Regions from separate parts of the Paenibacillus sp. FSL H8-0048 genome, predicted to be linked through region 2. Evidence: riboswitches for the same ligand, from Rfam matches in the RefSeq annotation. Region 2 holds a riboswitch; the other holds the start of a gene.
The links. A riboswitch is a leader RNA that binds a small molecule or an ion and turns the genes downstream of it on or off. The one in region 2 is predicted to bind glycine.
Positions count from the first base shown of each region.

Region 1: it holds a riboswitch for glycine, as region 2 does, so the genes downstream of both, gcvT (glycine cleavage system aminomethyltransferase GcvT) here and NSU18_RS20745 (amino acid permease) in region 2, are expected to answer to the same signal.

Region 1 is NZ_JBBODF010000001.1:5,289,053-5,300,233, reverse strand. Features, by position in the region: gene uvrA (excinuclease ABC subunit UvrA) at 1-1,423, opposite strand, end outside; gene uvrB (excinuclease ABC subunit UvrB) at 1,878-3,869, opposite strand; gene NSU18_RS22700 (flagellar motor protein) at 4,051-4,836, shown strand; gene NSU18_RS22695 (flagellar motor protein MotB) at 4,833-5,708, shown strand; gene NSU18_RS22690 (hypothetical protein) at 5,960-6,382, shown strand; gene gcvH (glycine cleavage system protein GcvH) at 6,483-6,875, opposite strand; glycine riboswitch at 7,060-7,157, shown strand; glycine riboswitch at 7,161-7,261, shown strand; gene gcvT (glycine cleavage system aminomethyltransferase GcvT) at 7,342-8,466, shown strand; gene gcvPA (aminomethyl-transferring glycine dehydrogenase subunit GcvPA) at 8,463-9,815, shown strand; gene gcvPB (aminomethyl-transferring glycine dehydrogenase subunit GcvPB) at 9,812-11,181, shown strand, end outside.
Region 2 is NZ_JBBODF010000001.1:4,828,543-4,839,723, reverse strand. Features, by position in the region: gene NSU18_RS20785 (histidine kinase N-terminal 7TM domain-containing diguanylate cyclase) at 1-679, shown strand, start outside; gene NSU18_RS20780 (phosphotransferase enzyme family protein) at 768-1,697, shown strand; gene NSU18_RS20775 (S-layer homology domain-containing protein) at 1,816-3,219, shown strand; gene NSU18_RS20770 (GNAT family N-acetyltransferase) at 3,280-3,789, opposite strand; gene NSU18_RS20765 (DUF1304 domain-containing protein) at 3,942-4,310, shown strand; gene NSU18_RS20760 (methyl-accepting chemotaxis protein) at 4,349-5,170, opposite strand; gene NSU18_RS20755 (DinB family protein) at 5,402-5,944, opposite strand; gene NSU18_RS20750 (helix-turn-helix transcriptional regulator) at 6,021-6,968, opposite strand; gene NSU18_RS20745 (amino acid permease) at 7,003-8,379, opposite strand; glycine riboswitch at 8,517-8,596, opposite strand; gene NSU18_RS20740 (ABC transporter permease) at 8,873-9,826, shown strand; gene NSU18_RS20735 (carbohydrate ABC transporter permease) at 9,842-10,756, shown strand; gene NSU18_RS20730 (ABC transporter substrate-binding protein) at 10,826-11,181, shown strand, end outside.

The sequences.
Region 1 (11,181 bases), 460 kb from region 2:
GCCCCACATTCACCAGGAAGCCGAGCCGGCTGCTGATTTCCTTGAGAATCAGATGGGCAATTGCTGTTTCTTTCTCGCTAAGCTGGAGATCTGCGAAGAAGTCCAGGCAATCCCCAATCGACAGATCCGTCACATTCGCAACATTCCGCTCGTTGATGGTCACCGCCAGAATCTCTTTCTTAAGCCGCTTGCCCTTACATGAATGGCAGGGCTTGGCGCTCATGAAGCCTTCAATGAACTCACGGATTCCTTCGGAAGCTGTATCGCGGTACCGGCGCTCCAGATTAGGAATGATTCCTTCAAAAGCAACCAGGGCGTCTTTGCGCTGGCCGAAGTCGTTCTCATACCGGAAGCGGATCTTCTCACTGCCCGTTCCATGCAGCAGCTTGTTCATCTGCTCCGGGGAGAGGCTGCTAACCGGTACATTCTGCGGGATCTTGAAATGCTCGCACACCGATTTCAGGAACTGCGGATAGTAGTTCGATGTACTGCCTGTCCAGGCCAGGAAAGCTCCTTCTTCAATGGACTTCTCCATATCCGGGATCAGCAGATCGGGATCGACTACCATATTCATCCCCAGCCCGTCACACTCAGGGCAAGCCCCAAATGGACTGTTGAAGGAGAACATGCGCGGCGCCAGCTCTTCTATGCTGAATCCGCAGACAGGACAAGCGAAGCTGGCACTGAACAGCAGCTCTTCCTGGCCCATCACATCAACGAGAATCTGACCACCGGAAAGCTTCAGCGCAGTTTCCAAGGAATCGGTAAGCCGGGTCTCGATGTCATCCTTAATTACAATCCGGTCAACAACAACCTCAATCGTATGCTTCTTATTCTTTTCCAGTACAATGTCTTCCGTCACTTCGCGCAGTTCACCGTCCACACGTACACGGACGAAGCCTTGCTTCGAGATATCTGTGAACAGACCCTTATGCTCACCCTTACGGCCGGAAATGACCGGGGCCAGAATCTGCAGCCGGGTCTTCTCCGGGTATTGCATAATCCGGTCCACCATCTGTTCAACGGTCTGGGAAGTGATCTCTATGCCATGATCCGGACAATGCGGATGGCCGATCCGGGCAAAGAGCAGCCGCAGATAGTCATAGATTTCGGTAACCGTCCCAACCGTGGAACGCGGGTTACGGCTAGTCGTCTTCTGGTCAATTGATATGGCCGGAGAGAGTCCGTCGATGGAATCCACATCCGGCTTCTCCATTTGGCCCAGGAACTGGCGGGCATAGGCAGACAAAGACTCCACATACCGGCGTTGTCCCTCGGCGTAGATGGTGTCGAAGGCCAGGGAGGATTTACCCGAACCGCTCAGTCCCGTTAGCACGACGAAGCGGTCACGCGGAATCGTTACGTCGATGTTCTTGAGATTATGGGCCCTTGCGCCCTTGATTACTATACTTTCATGTGCCAACGGTACCTCTCCTTTAAGGGGAATTTAAAATGGAAAAACATTTTGGGAAAATATTTTCGATCCCTCCCAAACCCTCCCTTCCAAGGGAGGGCCCCAAGGGTTGCACCCTCTGGACACCCGCAAGCTCGGCGGAAGGAATTAGGTTGGTGAATGGACGGCTACTGGGGCAATGGGCCCGCTAACCCCTACGGGGCCGCTCCTACGATTAGAGCGATTCGGCTCACTGTGGCTTGCCGACAACGCTGTCCCTTCGGGATACGCGCTAAGAAATTAACTGCGGGCTGTTCCTGCGGAATGCGCAAAGGGCTTCAACTGCACGCCGTCCCTCCGGGATACGCGCTAAGGGCTTAACTGCACGCTGTCCCTCCGGGATGCGCAAGGGCGTGGCCCCTTTATCTTCAAAAGGAACGGCCTGAGTAGCGCCGTTCCCTGGATCGTTAACTTCAGCGCCGGGTTACTCTGCCCGCAATTCAAGCAAGGCATCGCGCAGTTCGGCGGCGCGTTCGAATTGCAGGTTCTTGGCGGCGTCCTTCATCTCGGCCTCCAGACGCTGCATCAGGCTCTGCTTGTCTTTCTTGTTCAGCTTGCCGCCGACACCGGTGAGGTAATCAGCCTTGGACTCGGCCACCTTAGTCGCCTCGATGATATCGCGCACCTTCTTGTTGATGGTCGTCGGGGTAATCCCGTGCTTCTCATTATGAGCGATCTGAATCTCACGGCGGCGCTGGGTCTCGCTCATCGCCTTCTCCATGGAGTCGGTGATGCGGTCGCCGTACATAATGACCCGGCCCTCCGAGTTACGGGCGGCACGGCCGATCGTCTGGATCAGCGAACGCTCGGAACGGAGGAAGCCTTCCTTATCAGCATCCAGAATCGCGACCAGCGACACCTCAGGCAGGTCAAGACCCTCTCTGAGCAGGTTAATACCGACCAGCACGTGGAAGGTACCCAGACGGAGATCACGCAGGATCGCCATCCGCTCCAGCGTCTTGATATCGGAGTGCATATAACGTACCTTGATACCAATCTCCTTGAAGTAATCCGTCAGGTCCTCAGACATCTTCTTCGTTAGAGTGGTTACGAGTACACGCTCATCGCGTTCTACCCGGTCACGGATTTCGCTAATCAGATCATCGATCTGTCCTTCGGTTGGACGCACTTCAATGATCGGGTCAAGCAGACCGGTAGGACGGATAATCTGCTGAACCATAGTATCGCAATGCTCCATCTCATAAGGCCCCGGTGTTGCGGACACATATACAATCTGACTCACCTTGTCTTCGAATTCCTCGAATTGCAGCGGACGGTTATCCAGCGCAGACGGCAGGCGGAAGCCGTGCTCCACCAGGACGGTCTTCCGCGCACGGTCACCGTTATACATCGCCCGGATCTGCGGCAGCGTCACATGGGACTCGTCAATCACAATCAGCATGTCATCCGGGAAATAGTCCATCAATGTGTAAGGAGTCGCTCCCGGCTCCCGGAAGGTAAGCGGACCGGAATAGTTCTCGATCCCCGAGCAGAAGCCGACTTCCTTCATCATCTCGATATCATAACGGGTCCGTTGCTCCAGCCGCTGCGCCTCCAGCAGCTTGCCTGCTTCGCGGAGTACAGCCAGCCGCTCCTCCAGCTCACGCTCAATATTGACCAGCGCTACACGCATCGTCTCTTCCTGGGTTACGAAGTGAGACGCCGGGAAAATCGCGATATGATCGCGTTCGCCGATCAGCTCGCCTGTCAGAACATCAATCTCCGTAATCCGTTCGATCTCGTCTCCGAACAGCTCTACCCGGATCGCATGCTCGCCCTGGGATGCCGGGAAGATCTCAACGACATCCCCGCGCACACGGAACGTACCACGCACGAAATTAATATCATTACGCTGATACTGGATATCTACGAGCCGGCTCAGAATCTGATTGCGCGGCTTCTCCATCCCTACACGCAGAGAGAGCAGCAAGCTTCCGTATTCCTGCGGCGAACCGAGACCATAAATACAGGACACACTCGCCACAATAATAACGTCACGGCGTTCGAACAGTGAGCTGGTTGCCGAGTGGCGGAGCTTGTCGATTTCTTCATTTATGCTGGAGTCTTTCTCAATGTAGGTATCGGAGGAAGGAATGTACGCCTCTGGCTGGTAGTAATCGTAGTAACTGACGAAGTAATCCACGGAATTGCTCGGAAAAAATTCTTTGAACTCACTCGCCAGCTGCGCAGCAAGCGTCTTATTGTGCGCAATGACCAGCGTCGGGCGGTTCAACTTGGAAATCACTTGTGCGATGGTAAAGGTCTTGCCTGTACCTGTCGCTCCCAGCAGCGTCTGGTGCTTCTTGCCCTGCCGGATGCCGTCCAATAACTCTTCTATGGCATGAGGCTGATCGCCCTGGGGTGTATACTCGGACTCCAGTGCAAAAGTCTTCGTACTGACGACAATATCACTCATTTGCCCGTCTCCCCTCTATCGTCTAGAATATATGAATATATTATAATTTTAACCCTAATCATCCTTCATCCATACCAAGCTGAAAAATATGGAAGATAGGAATGCACGTTCCCGTTTATTATACAGCGTTGCCCAGACTGTTGCAAACCATAATATATAGAAATTTAAGGAGCCTGAATTTATGGATTTCATTACAATACTCGGCCTGCTGGCCGGAATTGCCGCTATGATCGGCGGTTTTCTGTGGGAAGGCGGCAGCCTGTCCGGCCTGCTGCAGCCCAATGCTGCCCTGATCGTATTCGGCGGTACCCTTGCGGCGGTGCTTATCAGTTTCCCGGCGTCCAAGCTCCGCACTATTCCGGCGGCGCTCCGCCTGGCTTTTGGCCGGCAACGGGACACCAGCCGGGAACAAGCCGAAGAGCTGATTGCCCTGGCTGCACTCACGCGGCGCGGCGGTGTTCTCGCATTAGAGAAGCGGGCGGAGGAGCATCCTGATCCTTTTACCCGTGAAGGCCTGTTTCTGATTGTCGACGGCAATGACCCTGATCAGGTCCGCCAGATCCTGGAGCTCGGGATGGATGCCAAGGAGCTGAAATATGAAGGCTATGCCAAAATATTCGAAGCCGCCGGCGGCTATGCACCGACCATGGGGATTATCGGCACCGTTATGGGGCTGATCCGGGTTCTGAGCAACCTAACGGACCCTTCCAATCTGGGCGGGTCAATTGCCGTAGCTTTTACAGCAACACTCTATGGCGTAGCCAGCGCTAATCTACTCTTTTTACCCATTGCCTCCAAAATCAAATCCCGCAGCCAAAGTGAGCTGGGCACCATGGAGATGCTGCTCGTCGGCATTCTGTCCCTGCAGAACGGAGATCACCCGCATCTGGTCCGGCAAAAGCTGGCCCCCTTCCTGACAGACGCTCCTAAACGCAGCAGCAGTACCAGCCCGGGGGAACCGCTATGAGACAAAGAAACCGCCGGCAGCCCCGCGCCTCCGCAGGCAAGGAGAGCCGGGACCGCTGGATGATTACCTACGCGGATCTGATCACGCTTCTGCTGATTTTCTTCGTGATTCTGTTCGCCATGAGCAGCCTGGATTCGCAGAAATATGCCATTGTCAGCGGCTCCTTATCGGATACCTTCAAGAGCGGAAGTACAGTGCTGGAGGGCGGAAGCGGCGTACTTGAAGGCAATCAGGGAATTACAGGGACTGACGTTTCGAAGGGTCATACTGAAGACAGTGGAACCGCTGGCGGTCCTTCTGCTACAGGCTCCGCGGATTCGGACGGGCTGAATGGAAACGGACAAACAGGAGATGGGGATGGACACCAGCCGTCAGCGCGTGAGCTTGCTTTTCGGGAACAGGAAGCGAAGCTGGCTGCTCTTATGGGCGTAATCACCCAGTATGTGGAGGAGAATAACCTCGGGGAACAGATTTTTGTTGCCGATAAACCGCAGGGCATTGCCATCACGCTGAGTGACCGGTTCCTGTTCGATGCGGGTAAGGCCGAGCTGAAATCCCCTGCTTTCCCTGCCCTGCGCCAGCTCTCCGGCCTGTTTCGCGGTATCGGGGCGACGATCAGCATCGAAGGCCATACCGACAATGTTCCTGTGACCCCCGGATCGTTATACAGAGACAACTGGGAGCTATCCGGCGCCCGTGCGCTGTCCGTCCTGCGCTTTTTTCTGGACAAAGAGGGGCTGAGCCCTGATACCTTCCAATATGCAGGGTACGCCGATACCCGGCCCGCCTATGATAATACAACCGCAGAGGGAAAGCAGCGGAACCGCCGGGTTGAATTGATTGTGCTGCGGCAGCTTCAGGAGGAAGAATAGCCGGCAACCGCTCAGTCTATGGCAGATCCTCACTGGCAAAGATACAGTAAAGCTGATCAAGGAGTTGGAGCTTCGTGCACGCAACAAAAGGAACGCCGGATGCTACCCGTTTTTTGGAGCTTCTGCGGCTGTCGGTTTCATTGGTATTGATTATTTTCGCCCAGATTACTATCACTGGCTTCGTAGGCTTTTTTGTTGTATTTCTGCCCTTTTTGTCCTCCTCTTATTCCCCGGGAAGCCTGCTTACCGGAATGAAGTTTCTGATTGCCGGCTTTGCCTTTGCGCTGCCTTGGCTCGGATACTGGTGGATGATGTACAGCTTATCCGGGAATGGCCGCATCCGTGGCTTTTTTCTACTTTTGCTCACCTCGTATTTAGCCCTTATATTTATTTGTATGCAGATCGATCCGGTCTACAATCCGGAAGCCATGATTCCCGGTTCTGCAAGAGAATCTACCTTTCTCGTTTGTATGGCCATGTCTGCCGTAATACTTTTCCCGTTTTATTCGCTTGGCGTTTATATCTTCGTGCTGAGACCTGTCAAGCGTCCCCGAAAAAGATACCGTTTCCTGCTGCTGTGCCTTCTGTTTGCTGTGGCGGGCCTGGTTCTCTTGCCCTTTCTGTGGCACTCTGCTCCCATCGTCTATCCCGGTTTGCTCAGCTTCCCGGAATAACAGACAGACGCAAAAAGACAGACCTCTCACATTAGTAACATCTAATGTAACAAAGAGAGGTCTGTCGTATTAACAGCCGCTTTCGCGGATAAGCTAACTTTTATTCCCCAACCAGTTCCTTGTACGCAGCCGCATCCAGCAGGCCGGTTACTGCCTCTGCGAACTCAGTATCAAGCTCCAGCTCAAAAATCCACCCGTCTCCGTAAGGCTGGTCATTGATCAGCTCCGGGCTGGCCTCCAGCGCATCGTTGATCTTGGTCACCTTACCGGATACGGGTGAATATAGCTCCGATACGGTCTTCACAGATTCGATACTGCCCACACTGTCGCCTGCTGAGATCGCCGCGCCCACTTCCGGAAATTCTACAAACACGATATCGCCCAGCAGATGCTGCGCATGATCCGTAATCCCTACACGTACTACGCGTCCCTCGCCCTGCTGCGCCCACTCATGCTCTTCGCTGTATAGCAGGTTGTCAAGCACTTCACTCATGTCCAAGCCGCCTCTTTTCCGTAATTGGAGTTCTAAATTTAGTTATAGCCTAAGTTATCGGCTTGCCTAATGTCAATATAACTGACAGTAAAATTAAATTTGTCAACTTTTTGACGTTTTTTGATTGACAGGGCGGAGGGTTACCCGGTTTAATGGAGTCAGTAGAAAAACATATGGTTTGCGAATGATGGCATAGGGAGAGACTGTCTCACAGGAAGACAGCGCCGAAGGAGTAAGCCCGGGATGGGTGAATCTCTCAGGCAAAAGGACCTTTGCCGGACGCATCTCTGGAGAGCATCCGGGTGCCTGCGCTGCAGGCTTCACGGATCACCAACGGGGAAACCTGCGCGGCATGGCAGGGTAACTCTCAGGTACCAAGGACAGAGCGAAAGTCCATTTATGCATACGTGCATAATGGCTTTCGCCTGTCCTTTTTCGTATGTAATCAGACCAAGGGAGTGACAAGATGGATGCTTTGAGAAGAACGCCTTTTTATGACCTCTATGCGGCTTATGCGGAGTCCAGATGTATTGATTTCGGCGGCTGGGAGCTGCCGGTGCAGTTCACGGGCATCGTGAAGGAGCATGAAGCCGTCCGTGAACGGGCCGGACTGTTCGATGTCTCGCATATGGGAGAATTCATGGTTACCGGGAGCGGCGCGGAAGCTTTCCTGCAGAGAATGACCACCAATGATGTCAGCCGCCTGAAAGACGGCGCAGCGCAGTACACCCTGATGCTCTACCCAAGCGGCGGAGTGGTCGACGATCTGCTCGTATACCGGCTGGGTGAAGAACGTTACATGCTTGTCGTCAATGCGTCCAACATCGATAAGGACTTCCAGTGGCTGCAGGAGCATCTAACCGCTGAATTCGGCGGCGTCACCCTGAAAAATATCTCGGATGAGACGCTGCTGCTCGCCGTGCAGGGGCCGCTCGCGGAGACGATTCTGGCAAAAGTCACGCAGGTGTCTCTAACAGAGTTAAAACCGTTCCACTTCATCGAACAGGCTGAAGTCTGCGGCGTCACCGTCCTGCTCTCCCGTACCGGATATACTGGTGAGGATGGCTTCGAGCTATATGCTCCCGCAGATACGGCAGCAGCACTCTGGAACGGCCTGCTGGCTGCTGGCGCTCCGCATGGTCTGACGCCTGCCGGACTCGGCGCACGCGATACCCTGCGTTTCGAGGCCAAGCTGCCGCTGTACGGCCAGGAGCTGTCGGCGGATATCACTCCGCTCGAAGCGGGTGTCCAGTTCTTCGTGAAGCTGGATGCAGGGGATTTCATCGGCCGTGATGCCCTGCTGAAGCAGAAGGAAGCCGGTCTGCCCCGGCGTCTTGTGGGCCTGGAGATGGTCGACCGCGGCATTCCCCGCTCCCACTATCCCGTGTACGCGGACGGAGTGAAGATCGGTGAAGTAACGACCGGCACCCAATCCCCTACCCTGAAGCGGAATCTCGGACTCGCCCTGCTGGACGCTGCCTATACGGAGCCGGGCACAGAGGTGTACGTGGAGATTCGCGGCAAGCAGCTCAAGGCTGCCATAATCAAAGCCCCATTCTACAAAAGAAGCCAAGGAGTGAAGCCGCAATGAAGCACCGCTATCTGCCTATGACTGAGCAAGACCGCACAGAAATGATGGAAGCCGTAGGCATCCAGTCCATCGATGAGCTGTTCGCCGATATTCCGCAGTCTGTCCGTTACCAGGGAACCCTGCCGATGTCCGGCGCTCTGGACGAATATGCACTGCTTCGCCATATGAAGAGGCTCGCAGACAAGAATGCCGACTTCGACACCCACGCCAGCTTCCTTGGTGCCGGATTATACGATCACCATGTTCCGGTCGTCATCAACCATGTGATTTCACGTTCGGAATTTTATACCGCCTATACCCCTTACCAACCGGAGATCAGCCAGGGTGAGCTTCAGGCGATTTTCGAATTCCAGTCCTATATCTGTGAACTGACCGGAATGAAGGTCGCCAATGCCAGTATGTATGACGGCGCAACGGCCCTGTCCGAAGCGGCTGTGCTGGCCGCAGGCGCCACCAAACGCAAGAAGCTGATTGTCTCCCGTACGGTTCACCCGGAAGCGCGTCAGGTGCTGCGCACCTCCGCCAACGCCTGGGGCCTGCAAATTGTTGAGATTGACTATGCTGACGGGGTAACGGATCTCACCAAGCTGGCCGATGCCATCGACAGCGATACCGCTGCTGTTCTGGTCCAGTCCCCCAACTTCTTCGGCGGGATTGAGGATCTGCGCCAGATTGAGCCGCTGATCCATGCGGTCAAAGGACTGCTCGTGGTCAGCGCGAACCCCATTGCGCTTGGCGTGCTGGAATCCCCCGGACGGCTTGGCGCAGACATCGTAGTCGGCGACGCGCAGCCGCTGGGTATCGCCGCCTCGCTGGGCGGCCCTACCTGCGGATTCTTCGCGGTGGCTGAGCCGCTCATGCGCCGGATGCCGGGCCGGATCGTCGGCCAGACGGTTGACCGGAATGGCAAGCGCGGCTTCGTGCTGACGCTGCAAGCCCGCGAACAGCATATCCGCCGGGAGAAGGCGACCTCGAATATCTGCTCCAACCAGGCGCTACTAGCGCTGTCTGCTTCCGTCTACCTGTCCGTGATGGGCAAGGAGGGCATGCGCGAGGTGGGTGAGCTGAACATCCGCAAGAGCCACTATGCCGCTGGGCGGCTGGCTGAAATCACTGGTGCAGAGCTTGTCTTCACTGCCCCGTTCTTCAATGAATTCGTCCTGAAGCTCCCGGAGGGCAGCAGTGTGAGTACAGTGAACTCCAAGCTGCTGAAGGAAGGCTATCTGGGCGGTTATGACTTAGGCCGGGATTATCCCGAGCTGGCCGGACATATGCTGGTTGCCGTAACGGAGAAACGAAGCAAGACCGAAATTGACGAATTCGCAAGCGCACTGGAGGGCTGTGTATGAAACCGGAACAAAGTCTGATTTTTGAATTAAGCCGTCCCGGCCGCTCGGCCTACTCCCTGCCTCTGTGTGATGTGCCGAAGGACGAAGGCCTTGATGCACTCATTCCCGGAGGGCTGCTGCGCAGTGAGCCGGTTGTGTTACCTGAAGTATCCGAGGTGGATGTGATCCGCCACTATACCGCCCTGTCCCGCCGCAACTTCGGAGTCGATAACGGCTTCTATCCGCTCGGCTCCTGCACGATGAAATACAACCCCAAGATCAACGAGGATGTCGCCCGCTTCCCGGGACTCTCCAAGATCCATCCGTACCAGCCGGAGGAGAGCATCCAGGGTGCGCTTGAACTGATGTACACGCTGCAAAAGGATCTTGCCGCCCTGACCGGCATGGATGCCGTATCCCTGCAGCCTGCTGCCGGTGCCCACGGCGAGTGGACCGGCCTGATGATGATCCGCGCCTACCATGAGAGCCGCGGTGAGGTCCGCTCCAAGGTCATCGTGCCCGATTCCTCGCACGGCACCAACCCGGCAAGCGCCGCAGCCGCCGGTCTTGAGACAGTCACCATCCCGTCCAACGGTAAGGGCATGGTTGACCTTGAGGCGCTGAAGGCAGCTGTCGGCAGTGACACCGCTGCGCTGATGCTCACGAACCCGAGTACCCTCGGCCTCTTCGAGACGCAGATCGTCGAGATTGCCGCGATTGTCCATGAAGCGGGCGGACTGCTCTATTATGACGGAGCGAACTCCAACGCGATTATGGGCATCACCCGCCCGGGCGATATGGGCTTTGATGTGGTGCATCTCAACCTGCACAAGACGATGAGTACGCCGCATGGCGGCGGGGGGCCGGGAGCCGGACCGGTCGGCGTGAAGGCGAAGCTGATCCCGTTCCTGCCGCAGCCTACAGTGGCGCAGAACGGGGACGGCAGCTTCACACTGGACTGCGGCGGGCCGGAATCGATTGGCCGCGTCAAAGCCTTTTACGGCAACTTCGGGATTCTCGTCCGTGCTTATGCGTACATCCGCACCTACGGTCCTGACGGCCTGCGTGAGGTGTCCGAGAACGCAGTGCTGAACGCCAACTATATGATGCACCGGCTGGCCCCTTACTTCGAGATCCCCTTCCCGGGCGTCTGCAAGCATGAATTCGTCATGTCCGGCAAGAACCTTAAGCAATACGGTGTCCGTACCCTCGATGTAGCCAAACGGCTGCTCGACTTCGGCTATCATCCGCCAACCGTCTACTTCCCGCTGACAGTAGAGGAATGTATGATGATTGAACCTACCGAGACCGAGAGCAAGGAGACGCTCGACGGCTTCATTGAGACCATGATCCGAATCGTTAAGGAAGCCGAAGAGACGCCGGAGAT
Region 2 (11,181 bases):
GGTCGGGCGGATTGTCACCTTCCAGAATGTTACCGAGATCCGGCGGCTCATCGATGAGACGAACCAGCAGAACGCCATCCTGAAGGAACGCAACGACTCACTGGTGAAGGTACAGGAGGAGCTGTTCCAGACGAACGGCAAGCTGAGGAAGCTGGCGATCACGGACAGCCTGACCGGCTGCTACAACCGGCATTATCTGATGCAGCAATTGGAGCAGGAGGCGCTTCGGGTCAGCGGTACCCGGACACCTTCGACTATTATACTGATCGACATCGATTTTTTCAAAAAAATCAACGATCAGCACGGCCATCTCGCCGGAGATGTGGTCCTGTGCAGCACGGTGGAGCTGCTGCAGCGCAGCCTGCGGCCCTCCGATATCCTGGCCCGCTACGGCGGAGAGAAATTCATCATCTATTTGCCGGATTCGGATGGAGCCGAGGCCCGGCGTCTGGCCGAGCAGCTCAAATCCGAGGTTGAACATAACACGATCTATATCGATTATATCGATGAGCCCGTGTCGATCACCATCAGCATGGGGCTGCTCAGCATCGCCGAATTCAAGATCCCGCCTGCCATGGATGCGACCACCTACTTGAACGACCTATTCAAGTCTGCTGATAAAGCCCTCTACGCCGCCAAGCATCAGGGCCGGAATCAGATTGTCGCGGCGGAGGTTTAATTATAATCAATCTTTCTCTATACATCTGTGTTTCTCCCCTAGGATAATGAATAGCAGTTGGAGCCATTCATAAAGGGGACGCTGCCAGATGAACCATGATCATCTTATCCGTGAGATTAACCAATCCTACCCGTTACGTATTGAGCAGATCAAGCTTCACCGCGATATGATTGGCTCGGTTTATTTGGCAGAAGGCGGGAATAAGCGTTATGTGCTCAAAATATACCGCAGCTTCAAAACGGCCGATGCCATGCAGTCTCTTCGAATTCTTGACTACTTGCACGCTCATTCCTTTCCGGCTGTAACGGTCCTCCGGACTTCTAGACACAAGAACCACATTCTTCTTGAAGCTCAGGAGGGCTGGCTTACCGCTGTGCTCTACGACTATGCAGAAGGTGACAATCCTGATGGAATTGCCGAAGCGAAGCTTATCGGTTACCAGACAGCCGAGCTTCATAAGCTAATGCAGAATTACCCTGAAGAACAACTGATTAAGCGTACAAAAAATGAATATATTGATGATTATCTCTCTATTATGAGCGAACTGGACTGTGATTCAAACTCCGTGGCTGCTCTTGAACAATATGGAAATCAATTGTGGGGCCGTATGTCCAAGCTTCCACATGGCTTTTGTCACGGCGACCTTCATACAGGCAACATGATTAAGAACCGCCATGGGCAGTATATCTTTATGGATTTTGATGATGCCTCCGGCGACTATCCCGGCATGGACGTGGCCTACATGTCTGACGCTACTCATTTCAATCGATATCACGACTCCATGTATGATGCTACCCAGCGTTTATTTGAACGCTTCTATACCGGGTATTGTAAGGTGCGCACCCTGAGTGACAATGAGATCCGCGCGATTGTCGACTTCATTGCGGTAAGGCATTATCAGATTATCTCCCGCATTGTCCGCTGCCAGGGGCTACAGTCTGTAACGAAAGAATTCTGCGATGAGCAGTATGGATGGCTTATGAGATGGCAGGAGATTTGTATGAGAAAACGGCACTAGCCCTAAGCGGCCAGTGCTTTTTTTATAATTTATTTTTTTATTTTTACTGGAACCTTTTTGACTACGCCGCCGTCTATGATCACAAATAAACTACAAACTACTCACGAGGTGACTGGACATGAAGAAGACATTCAAGATGATCACCCTATCCGCAGCAGCCGCTCTGGCGCTCAGCTTCACAGGGCAACAATTCGCCTCGGCCGCAGGCTTCAAGGATATCCATAACGTGCAGGATAAAGACAAGATTATCGCGCTTCAGAACAGCGGCCTGATTAAAGGCATCAGCGCAGATCTGTTCGGCCCGAACCTCAGCATCACAGCAGCCCAGGGGGTGCAGATGATCGTCAGTGCCCTTGATCTGAATCTGGATACGATTCGGTTCGTGAAGGAGCCGCATGCCACAGACTATTTCAAGAATGCCAATGACTCTGCCTGGTATGCGCAGGCGCTGATTATTGCCGGTGTGCACGGCTTGGACCTGCCTGCCGATCTGAAGCCTGGTGAGAAGCTGACCCGCGAAGCTTTCACCTACCAGCTCATTCATGCGATGGAGAACACGAACCGCCTGCCGATGATTAAGCCAGTGGTGGTAGAGTACGCCGATCAGGATCAGGTGAAGGTAGAATACTCCGGTGCCCTGCAGCGTGCGCTGAATTACGGTGTCCTGAAGCTGGATAACAGCGGCAAGCTTAACCCGAAACAGGAGATCACCCGTGCGGAAGCGGCAGTAGCCATCAGCAATGCACTCGCTTATCTGAAAGCCCATCCGGCGCCGGTGGTGACGGACGAGGTGCTTACAGCAGCACAAGCTGTACAGGTGATAAAAGAGGTTGTCGGACCTGAGGCCAACCTGCAGATCAAGATTGATCCGGCGGCCAGCATGTCCCGTGAAGAATTCACTTATCTGCTGATCCATACTCTGCAGACCAGCGGGCAACTGCCGATGATTAACGTCATTCCGGTAGAGGTGAAGGACGGCGATCAGATCAATATCCTGAACTCGGGTGCCATCCAGGCCGCCATTGCCTTCGGCTTCGTGGAGCTGGATGCTGCAGGTAACTTCAATCCCAAAGTAGGGATTACCCGCCCTGAAGCTGCTTCTATTGCCGGGAATGCGGCGAACTATCTCAAGGCACATCCCGCGCCCGCTGCTATAGGTAAGACAATCACTGCCACCGAGGCCGTACAGTTCATCAAGGATGCTGCCGGACCTGAGGCGAATCTTCAGATCAAAATTGATCCGAACATGAGCGTAACCCGTGAATCGTTCACCTATCTGCTAATTAACACGCTCCAGACCAGCGGCCAACTGCCGATGATCAAGCTGATCCCGGTGGAGATCAAGGATAATGACAAGATCAATATCCTGAACTCGGGAGCCATTCAGACCGCGCTTGCCCTCAAGATCGTGAAGCTGGATCAAGATGGAAGCTTCCGTCCGCAGGACGGTGTCACCAGCGCTGACGCAGCGGCAATGGTCAGCCAGGTGAAGGCGATCCTGAGCGGAAAATCTGCGAAGTAAGCAACCTTCCCTTCATACTTGCCCCTTCTGCCGAAAAGGCGGGAGGGGCTTTGCTGTATTTTACAGCATCAGCACCATCAGATCCTCATCCAGGTACTCGCTGCCAAGCTTCATCGCCTTCGGCTCTGTGCCGTAGCGCACGAATCCCAGAGATTCGTAGAGTCTTTTGGCCGGAACGTTATGGGAGGTTACCGTCAGCATCAGCAGCTCCAGTCCCGGCGCGGCCTTCGCCCGTGCTATCAGCTCAAGCATCAGCGCACGGCCCGTGCCATGTTTACGGGCTCCTGGATCTACATATACTGCATAGACATGAGCTTTGTGCTGAATCTTGGGCCTGCTCTCCCGGAACAAGGTAGCCATTCCCGCCAGCCTTTGCTCCCCATCCAAGAAGGCACCCAGGGTGAAATGCTCATCCGAGGAGTCCAGCTTAATCCGGGTAGTCTCGATAGACAACTTCGCTTCCGCTTTATAGGAGCTTAGAAAAGCTTCCGGGTGCTGCTGCAGCGACTGCAAACGAAGCGCCCGGTATACTTCGGCATCAGACGGGGTTAACGTTCTTATATATATCACTCTTCTTGCCCCCTTACATTCCAATTTTACGATTTGTAGTAAATTGACAAATATCAAAAAGTCCGGTATATTTAAGTTCGTAAAATTATATTTTGCACAATTTAAATGATAGGCTTAATTCGACTCACATCACTTGAAAAGAGGGACTCTTTATGATGACTGTAAGTTCAATTCTTGTTGCCTTAGTAGCACTAGAGCATGTCTACATACTAGTACTGGAGATGTTTCTATGGACCACCCCGAGAGCACAGAAGGCGTTCGGATTGACCCCTGCGTTCTCCCGGGAGACGAAGTCGCTTGCTGCCAACCAGGGCTTGTATAACGGCTTCCTGGCAGCCGGTCTAATCTGGGGCCTGCTGCATCCGAGCGCAGACTTCGGTTACCAGTTGCAGCTGTTCTTCCTGATCTGCGTGGCGGTTGCGGCCATCTACGGCGGACTCACCTCCAAGAGATCCATCCTGCTGATGCAGGGCCTACCAGCCTTCCTGGCGCTGGCGGCTACAATTATCGCACATCTGTAAGATTTGCGGGCTTATCCAGGCAGCTTCCACACTTACCCTCACAGCTTCTGCGCGAACTGATTCAACTGCTCAGACATCGCCCGAATCTCCTCAATGAAGCTGGACATCTCTTGCGTTGAAGCTGCCTGCTCTTGTCCCACTGAGGCAATCTGACCGATGGATTGGCCGATTCCCTTCATCGCTGTCTGGATCTCCCGCAGGGTGTCCCGTATCCGCTGCGCGGATTGCTCGGTCTCCTGTGAGAACTTGCGGATTTCTCTGGCGACAATATCGAAGCCCCGGCCCTTCTCTCCGGCATGGGCAGCCTCAATGGCCGCATTAATTCCAAGCAGATGCGTCTGGTCGGCAACCTTCCTCAGAACAGCCAGCACTTCATCGCTTTTTTGGACACTTGCAGCAGTGGTCTCAGACTGGACCAGCAGCTTCTGAGAGAAGCCGGCCAGCTGGTTAGACCCGCCCGCTACCTGCATGATCCGCGCATTAGCCTGATTCAGGGACAGTGCCATCCGGTCGGCAATTTCCCGCAGCTCGGTCTGTCTGCGCACCTGAATACAGACCGCCCCGCAGACACGTTCATCCTCTCCATGTACCGGAAGGACCGTACCCACAAATTCGTATCCATAATACTCTTTGGGAACGTTGGCCCTTGAGTATTCATCATTTGCCAGTGCGTGATACAGAGGTTCGTCCGCGTGAATAATCTGCCCGGCGCGAATCCCCAGATCAATGGAATCCCCAGGGTAATAGGCGAGAAACTTCTCGGTATCACAGACGGCAATCGAGATATCGTATGGAAAAGCAGCTTTCAGAACGGGCGCGAGATTTATTATATCTTCAAGGGAGCGTACGATGTTTTTCATAGGTGAGGGTCTCCTTTTATTCAGTTAGCTTCAGGGTACAGCGAAATTAAGAGTTAAGTTCGACATGTTGCGACAAACCTCCTTTATTCAAAAATGAATAATTAAAATTTGATCATTGTGATCGCTTTTTCGATTACATTTTGCCCGTGAGCCCTCGACGTGATCAATGTAGCAAAATAGCCGGAGCCCTCAGTTACTACTGACAGGCTTCGGCTTATTGGCGTTCTTCTATTACGCTACACTTGATCCTATGAAATCCTTCAACCGGTTCAGCTGCAGCAAGTGATGGCGGTAGTGCATTTCAATCAGCAGATACCATTCTGCCGCAGACAAGGGGCCGAACCGGGGATGGGGGGCGGTGCTGTGCTCAGGTGCCTGCGCAAGCTTCGGCAGGGTCTCGCGCATACGCTCCATCACTGTGTTCAGGCCTTGGATCAGCTGCTCCTTGCTCTCCGGCTGCACCGGCGTATACTGCGGGGACGGCGGAACATGAACGCGTACAGGCGGGAAGCTGCCCCCGGCAAAAACCGCTTTACCATCCGGAGTCATCTCTGCTTCCTTCCCCGCTGCTTCCCCGTTCCCGGCCAGACAGAGATCGATATTACGGAGCTGCATGTACAGCGCCGATTGTATCAAGTGCTGGACCATCTGCCCAAGGGACCACTCTCCCTCAGCCGGTTGCCGCAGCAGCTCTTCCATACTGAAGGTATCTAATTCCATAAGATAGTGATTCGCAGTCTTTTCAAATTGCTGCAAGGCTTCTGTAGGGTTCATATTCATAATATTCAGGCAACTCCTTTATTCTTAAGGTCTGACCTGAATATACACAAACGCTACTGACAACGTTATGTCAGTAGCGTTCCAGCATTCCCGCCGCTTCCTCCCGCACAAGCTTACGCAAGGCTTCCGGCTCCAGGACAACCGCCCCCGCTCCCCAGCCAAGCACCCATTGCAGCAGGTCCCCGGGCTGGCGCACACGGAAGGTCATAAGCCTGCCGTCTTCCTGGTCCTCCACTGCCTCCAGATAAAAGTTATTCGATTCAGCAGCCTTGTCAGCGATCTCGGGATGCACCAAAATGCACACGCGCACATGGCGGTCATCCTCCGGCTGGTACTCGTGCAGATCGAAACCCACAGGCACTTCGAACCGGTCATCCAGAAGGGTAAGTCCGCTCATTCTGGATAACCGGAAATGACGGATCTCCTCCCGCAGCCAACACCAGGCGACCAGGGTCCAGGCGCCTCTGTTCAGAACAAGTCCATATGGCGAGGCGATTCGGACACTCCGGTGACTTCCGTCAGCTTCCTGTCTGCCCTTCGTATACCCGAAGCTGATCTTTCGCTGCTCCAGAATCGCACGGCGGATCTGCCCGATATAATCCTTCTCCTGTCCTTGCAGTCTGTCTTTAGAGGTATTCAGCAGCAGGACGCTCTGACGGATGCGGGAGGCATTCTCCCGGACATCGACCGGCAGAACCGCTTCAATCTTCCTGCCGGCTGCGGAGGCCCGGTCCCCGTATTCCGTATCGAACCGCTGCTCCACGAAATCCGTTCCGATCAGCAGAGTCACAGCCTCCTCCGCGGTGAAGCTGACCGGGGGCAGGAAATACCCCTTTACCAGCGAATATCCCTGACCTGTAGCTCCTACCACCGGCACTCCGGCTTCACTAAGCGCCTGTATATCGCGGTAGATGGTTCTTACGCTAGTCTCGAAGACAGACGCCAGATCCTCTGCCCGTACGACCCCTTTGCGCTGCAGCTCCAGTACGATGGCTAACATGCGGTCTGTCTTGTTCATACGGCGGCTGCACCCTCTTCATCCTGAAATCAGTTTATGTATTGATTATACTGATTTCCTGTTCACTTTTCTCCTTACGGCTTCTGATGGAGTACAGAACGAACAGCAGGATGAACCAGAGCGGAGTGAACAGCAGCGCCGGACGGGTCTCATCGGCAAAGAGCATGATCACAAGAATGGCGGCGAACAGCGTCAGGACAGCATAGTTAATCACCGGGGTGAATGGCGCTTTGAATTTGGAAGCGGCATGTAAGTCCGGGCGGTTCCTTTTATACTTGATATGGCAGACCAGCACAACGCCCCAGACCCAGATGAAGCAAATGGCACTGATCGTAGTCACGATGCCGAAGGCCTGGCCCGGAATGAGCTTGCTGAGCAGTGCTCCGGCAGAGATCACCAGGGTGGAGAGGAATAAGGAATTCGCGGGCACATGATTCCGGTTCAGCTTGCCCAGCTGCGGGGAAGCCTGATTCCGTCTGCTCAGATTGTAGAGAATCCGGCTGGTCGAGAACATCCCGCTGTTGCAGGCGGAGGCCGCCGAGGTTAAGACTACGAAATTGATAATCCCCGCAGCAATCGGAATCCCGACTAGACTGAAGGTGCGCACGAACGGACTTTCAGACGCGCTAAGCTGGGTCCAGGGATTAATGCACAGCAGCACGAAGAGCGCGCCTACATAGAAGAACAGAATCCGCAGCGGAATTTTGTTGATCGCGGACGGGATGTTTTTCTCCGGATTCGCCGTCTCTGCTGCCGATACCCCCACCAGCTCCACGCCAACATAAGCGAACACTACCATCTGGAAGGAGAACAGAAAGCCCTTCACCCCGTTCGGGAACACGCCCCCGTGCTCCCAGAGATTGCGGACCGACACGGAGCCTGCATCCGTCTTGAACTGGGTCACCAGCAGGACAATGCCCAGGCCGATCAGAGCCAGTATCGTAACTACCTTGATCAGGGCAAACCAGAATTCCAGCTCCCCGAAGCTCTTGACCGTCAGCAGATTCAGCCCGAGCAGAATGATCAGGCAGATGACGGCCGGTACCCACTGCGGAATATCGAACCAGTACTGCACATAGACGCCCACCGCAATCACATCGGCCATCGCCGTCATAATCCAGCAGAACCAGTAGGTCCAGCCTGTAATGAACGCCGCGCGCGGCCCCAGGTAATCCTCAGCAATATCCGTAAAAGATTGATACCCCGCCTTCGAGAGCAGCAGTTCCCCGAGCGCCCGCATCACAAAAAACACGGCAATCCCCACGATCAGATACGTGAGCATGATGGAGGGCCCGGCCTGCTGAATGGCTTTGCCCGATCCCAGGAATAACCCTGTGCCAATCGTTCCCCCGATAGCGATAAGCTGGACGTGACGGTTTGCAAGCTCTCTTTTTAATTCTGTCTGTGCCATTCCTGTTTCCCCCTTAATGTATACAACATTGTACGTAACGCAAAAAAGGAGACTGGATATCATCCAATCTCCCGGTGCATAAAAAGTTCCAAATAAGCTTCTGCAGCAGCGGCTGATCCGCATAGCAAAAACAAATCCGGTACTCTTCTGTCCTTCTGCCTGAGATTGTGAACCCTTCGGCGCTGCGGAACTCCGCAGTCTCTCCAGAAGCTGCTCCAGCTATAGTGTGATCCATAGCCTTCATAGCTCTTGTACTGTATTAAATTGGTGCTGCGTTAATGCATTCCGATATTCTAACATATTACTTGCAATGTGAGCAATCCTCTGTGAAAAAAGTCTCAATGCTTAGCAGGAGTTTTGCACAATGAGGTCATTTTTGAATAAACAGAGTCATTTGCAAGAAAGAATTCCGTTCATCTGCTCTACTATAATAAATTCATCCAGAACAAGTAGAGTGAGGTTAGAACTTATGGCAAATCCCGCACCACAAGCTATGAACACCAAGTCAGCGACACCGCCCCAGGGCCGTTTCGGCCGTCTGCTGCACAATATCGTGCGATACCGGGTGCTGCTGCTGATGCTGCTGCCCACGTCGATTATCTTTTTCATCAACTGCTATATTCCGATGTTCGGATTATTCATTGCCTTCAAGAATATCAACTACATTGACGGCATTATGGGCAGTCCTTGGGCCGGGCTTGACAACTTCCGGTTCCTCTTCGCCACCTCTGACGCCCTGCGGGTGACCATCAACACCGTGGGTTACAATGTAGTCTTCATTATCTCAGGCCTTATTCTCTCCGTCTCGCTGGCGATTGCAATCAATGAGGTGCGTAACAAGCTGGCTTCGAAGTTCTTCCAGACGGTGATGATTATGCCGAACTTTCTGTCCATGGTTGTAGTCAGCTTCATCGTATACGCCTTCCTGCACCCGGAGTATGGCTTCCTGGTCAAGCATATTCTGCCGATGTTCGGCTACTCCTCGGTGAATGCTTATATGCATCCTGAAGCTTGGCCTTACATCCTGTGGATCACCAAGATGTGGCATTCGATCGGTATCGGCAGTGTCATCTATCTGGCGGCCATCACCGGCATCAGCGAAGAGCTGTACGAAGCTGCGGTGATGGACGGGGCCAGCAAATGGCAGCAGATCACCAAGATCACCCTGCCGCTGCTTACGCCGATCATGGTCATTCTCACCATTCTTAACATGGGCGGCATCTTCCGCTCTGACTTCGGGCTGTTCTACCATGTGACTCTGGACTCCGGTGCGCTGCGCTCAACTACGGACGTCATCGACACCTATGTCTACCGGGGCCTGATCCAGCTCAATGACCTGGGGATGTCCTCTGCGGCGAACTTCTATCAATCGGTCGTCGGATTCTTCCTGGTCATCGGCGCGAACGCTCTGGCCCGTAAGCTGAACCGCGATACGGCTCTTTTCTAGAAACGGAGGATTCTAATGACTACTGCATCCCGAAGCAACCCTTATACCAAAGGCTCCACCACCGCCCAGATTATTCTGAATGTGTTCTTCATCGCCTTCAGCCTGGCGTGTATCCTGCCGATTGTGCTCATTGTCGCTATCTCCTTAACGAACGAGAAGGCCTTGACGCTGCAGGGATACAAGTTCTGGCCCGATCATATCGATGCTTCCGCGTACCAATATTTGTTCAAGCATTCGGAGACACTGGTTAAGGCGTATGGCGTCAGCCTGACCGTTACCCTTATCGGAACTGTTCTGGCCGTGCTGCTGATTGCGCTGTATGCGTATCCGCTCTACCGGAAGGATTTTCCTTTTAAAAAGACATTCAACTTCTACCTGCTGATCACCATGCTGTTCTCGGGAGGGCTTGTCCCCTTCTATCTGCTATACGTGAACTATCTCGATCTGAAGGACTCGCTGGTTGCGCTGATTCTGCCCGGCTTGTCCAATGCCTTCTATATCTTCATCACCCGTACCTTCTTCCAGCAGACCATCCCGGAGGAGATGATTGAATCCGGTAAGCTCGACGGAGCTTCGGAATGGCGGATCTTCTTCCAGTTGGTGCTGCCGATCTCCCTGCCTGTGCTGGCGACCATCGGACTGTTCACTACGCTGATGTACTGGAATGACTGGTTCAACTCCATGCTGTTCATTAATGACACCAATAAGTTCTCCCTGCAGTACGTTATGATTCAGATGATCCGCCAGGCCGAGTTCTTCAAAACCCAGCTTGCCGGCACCGGTGTCGCCCTGATGGTACAGGAATCCGTTCCAACCGAAAGTCTGCGGATGGCCATGGTCGTGCTGTCGATTGGTCCGATTCTGTTCATCTATCCGTTCTTCCAGAAGTACTTCACCAAGGGCCTCACGATTGGGGCTATCAAAGGTTAATGGGTCTAGCTCTGGCATAAATGCCGGTTAGAATATATGATCTAATTATCATTGAGGAGGTTCATACAAATGAGAACAACCAGAAGCTCGGGCGCGGTGCTTGCTGCCCTAACCGCCGTGATACTGGGCATTACCGGATGCGGCGGGGGCAATTCAGGTGCATCCGCACCCTCCAAGGCAGAATCGACAGCAGCAGCTACAACAGCAGGCACGGAAGGCAGCACGAATCCTGACACCTCAACGTTCCGCAAGCTGAAAGTGTACACGGTCGGAAATTTCCCGCAAAATGATACCAAGGCGGTTGTAGACGAGATCAACAAGTATCTCAAAGAAAAAATCAACGCCGAGATTGACTTCCAGGGACTCCCTTGGTCCTCCTGGGCCGAGAAGATGGCACTGGCCTATCAATCCGGTGAACAGGTCGA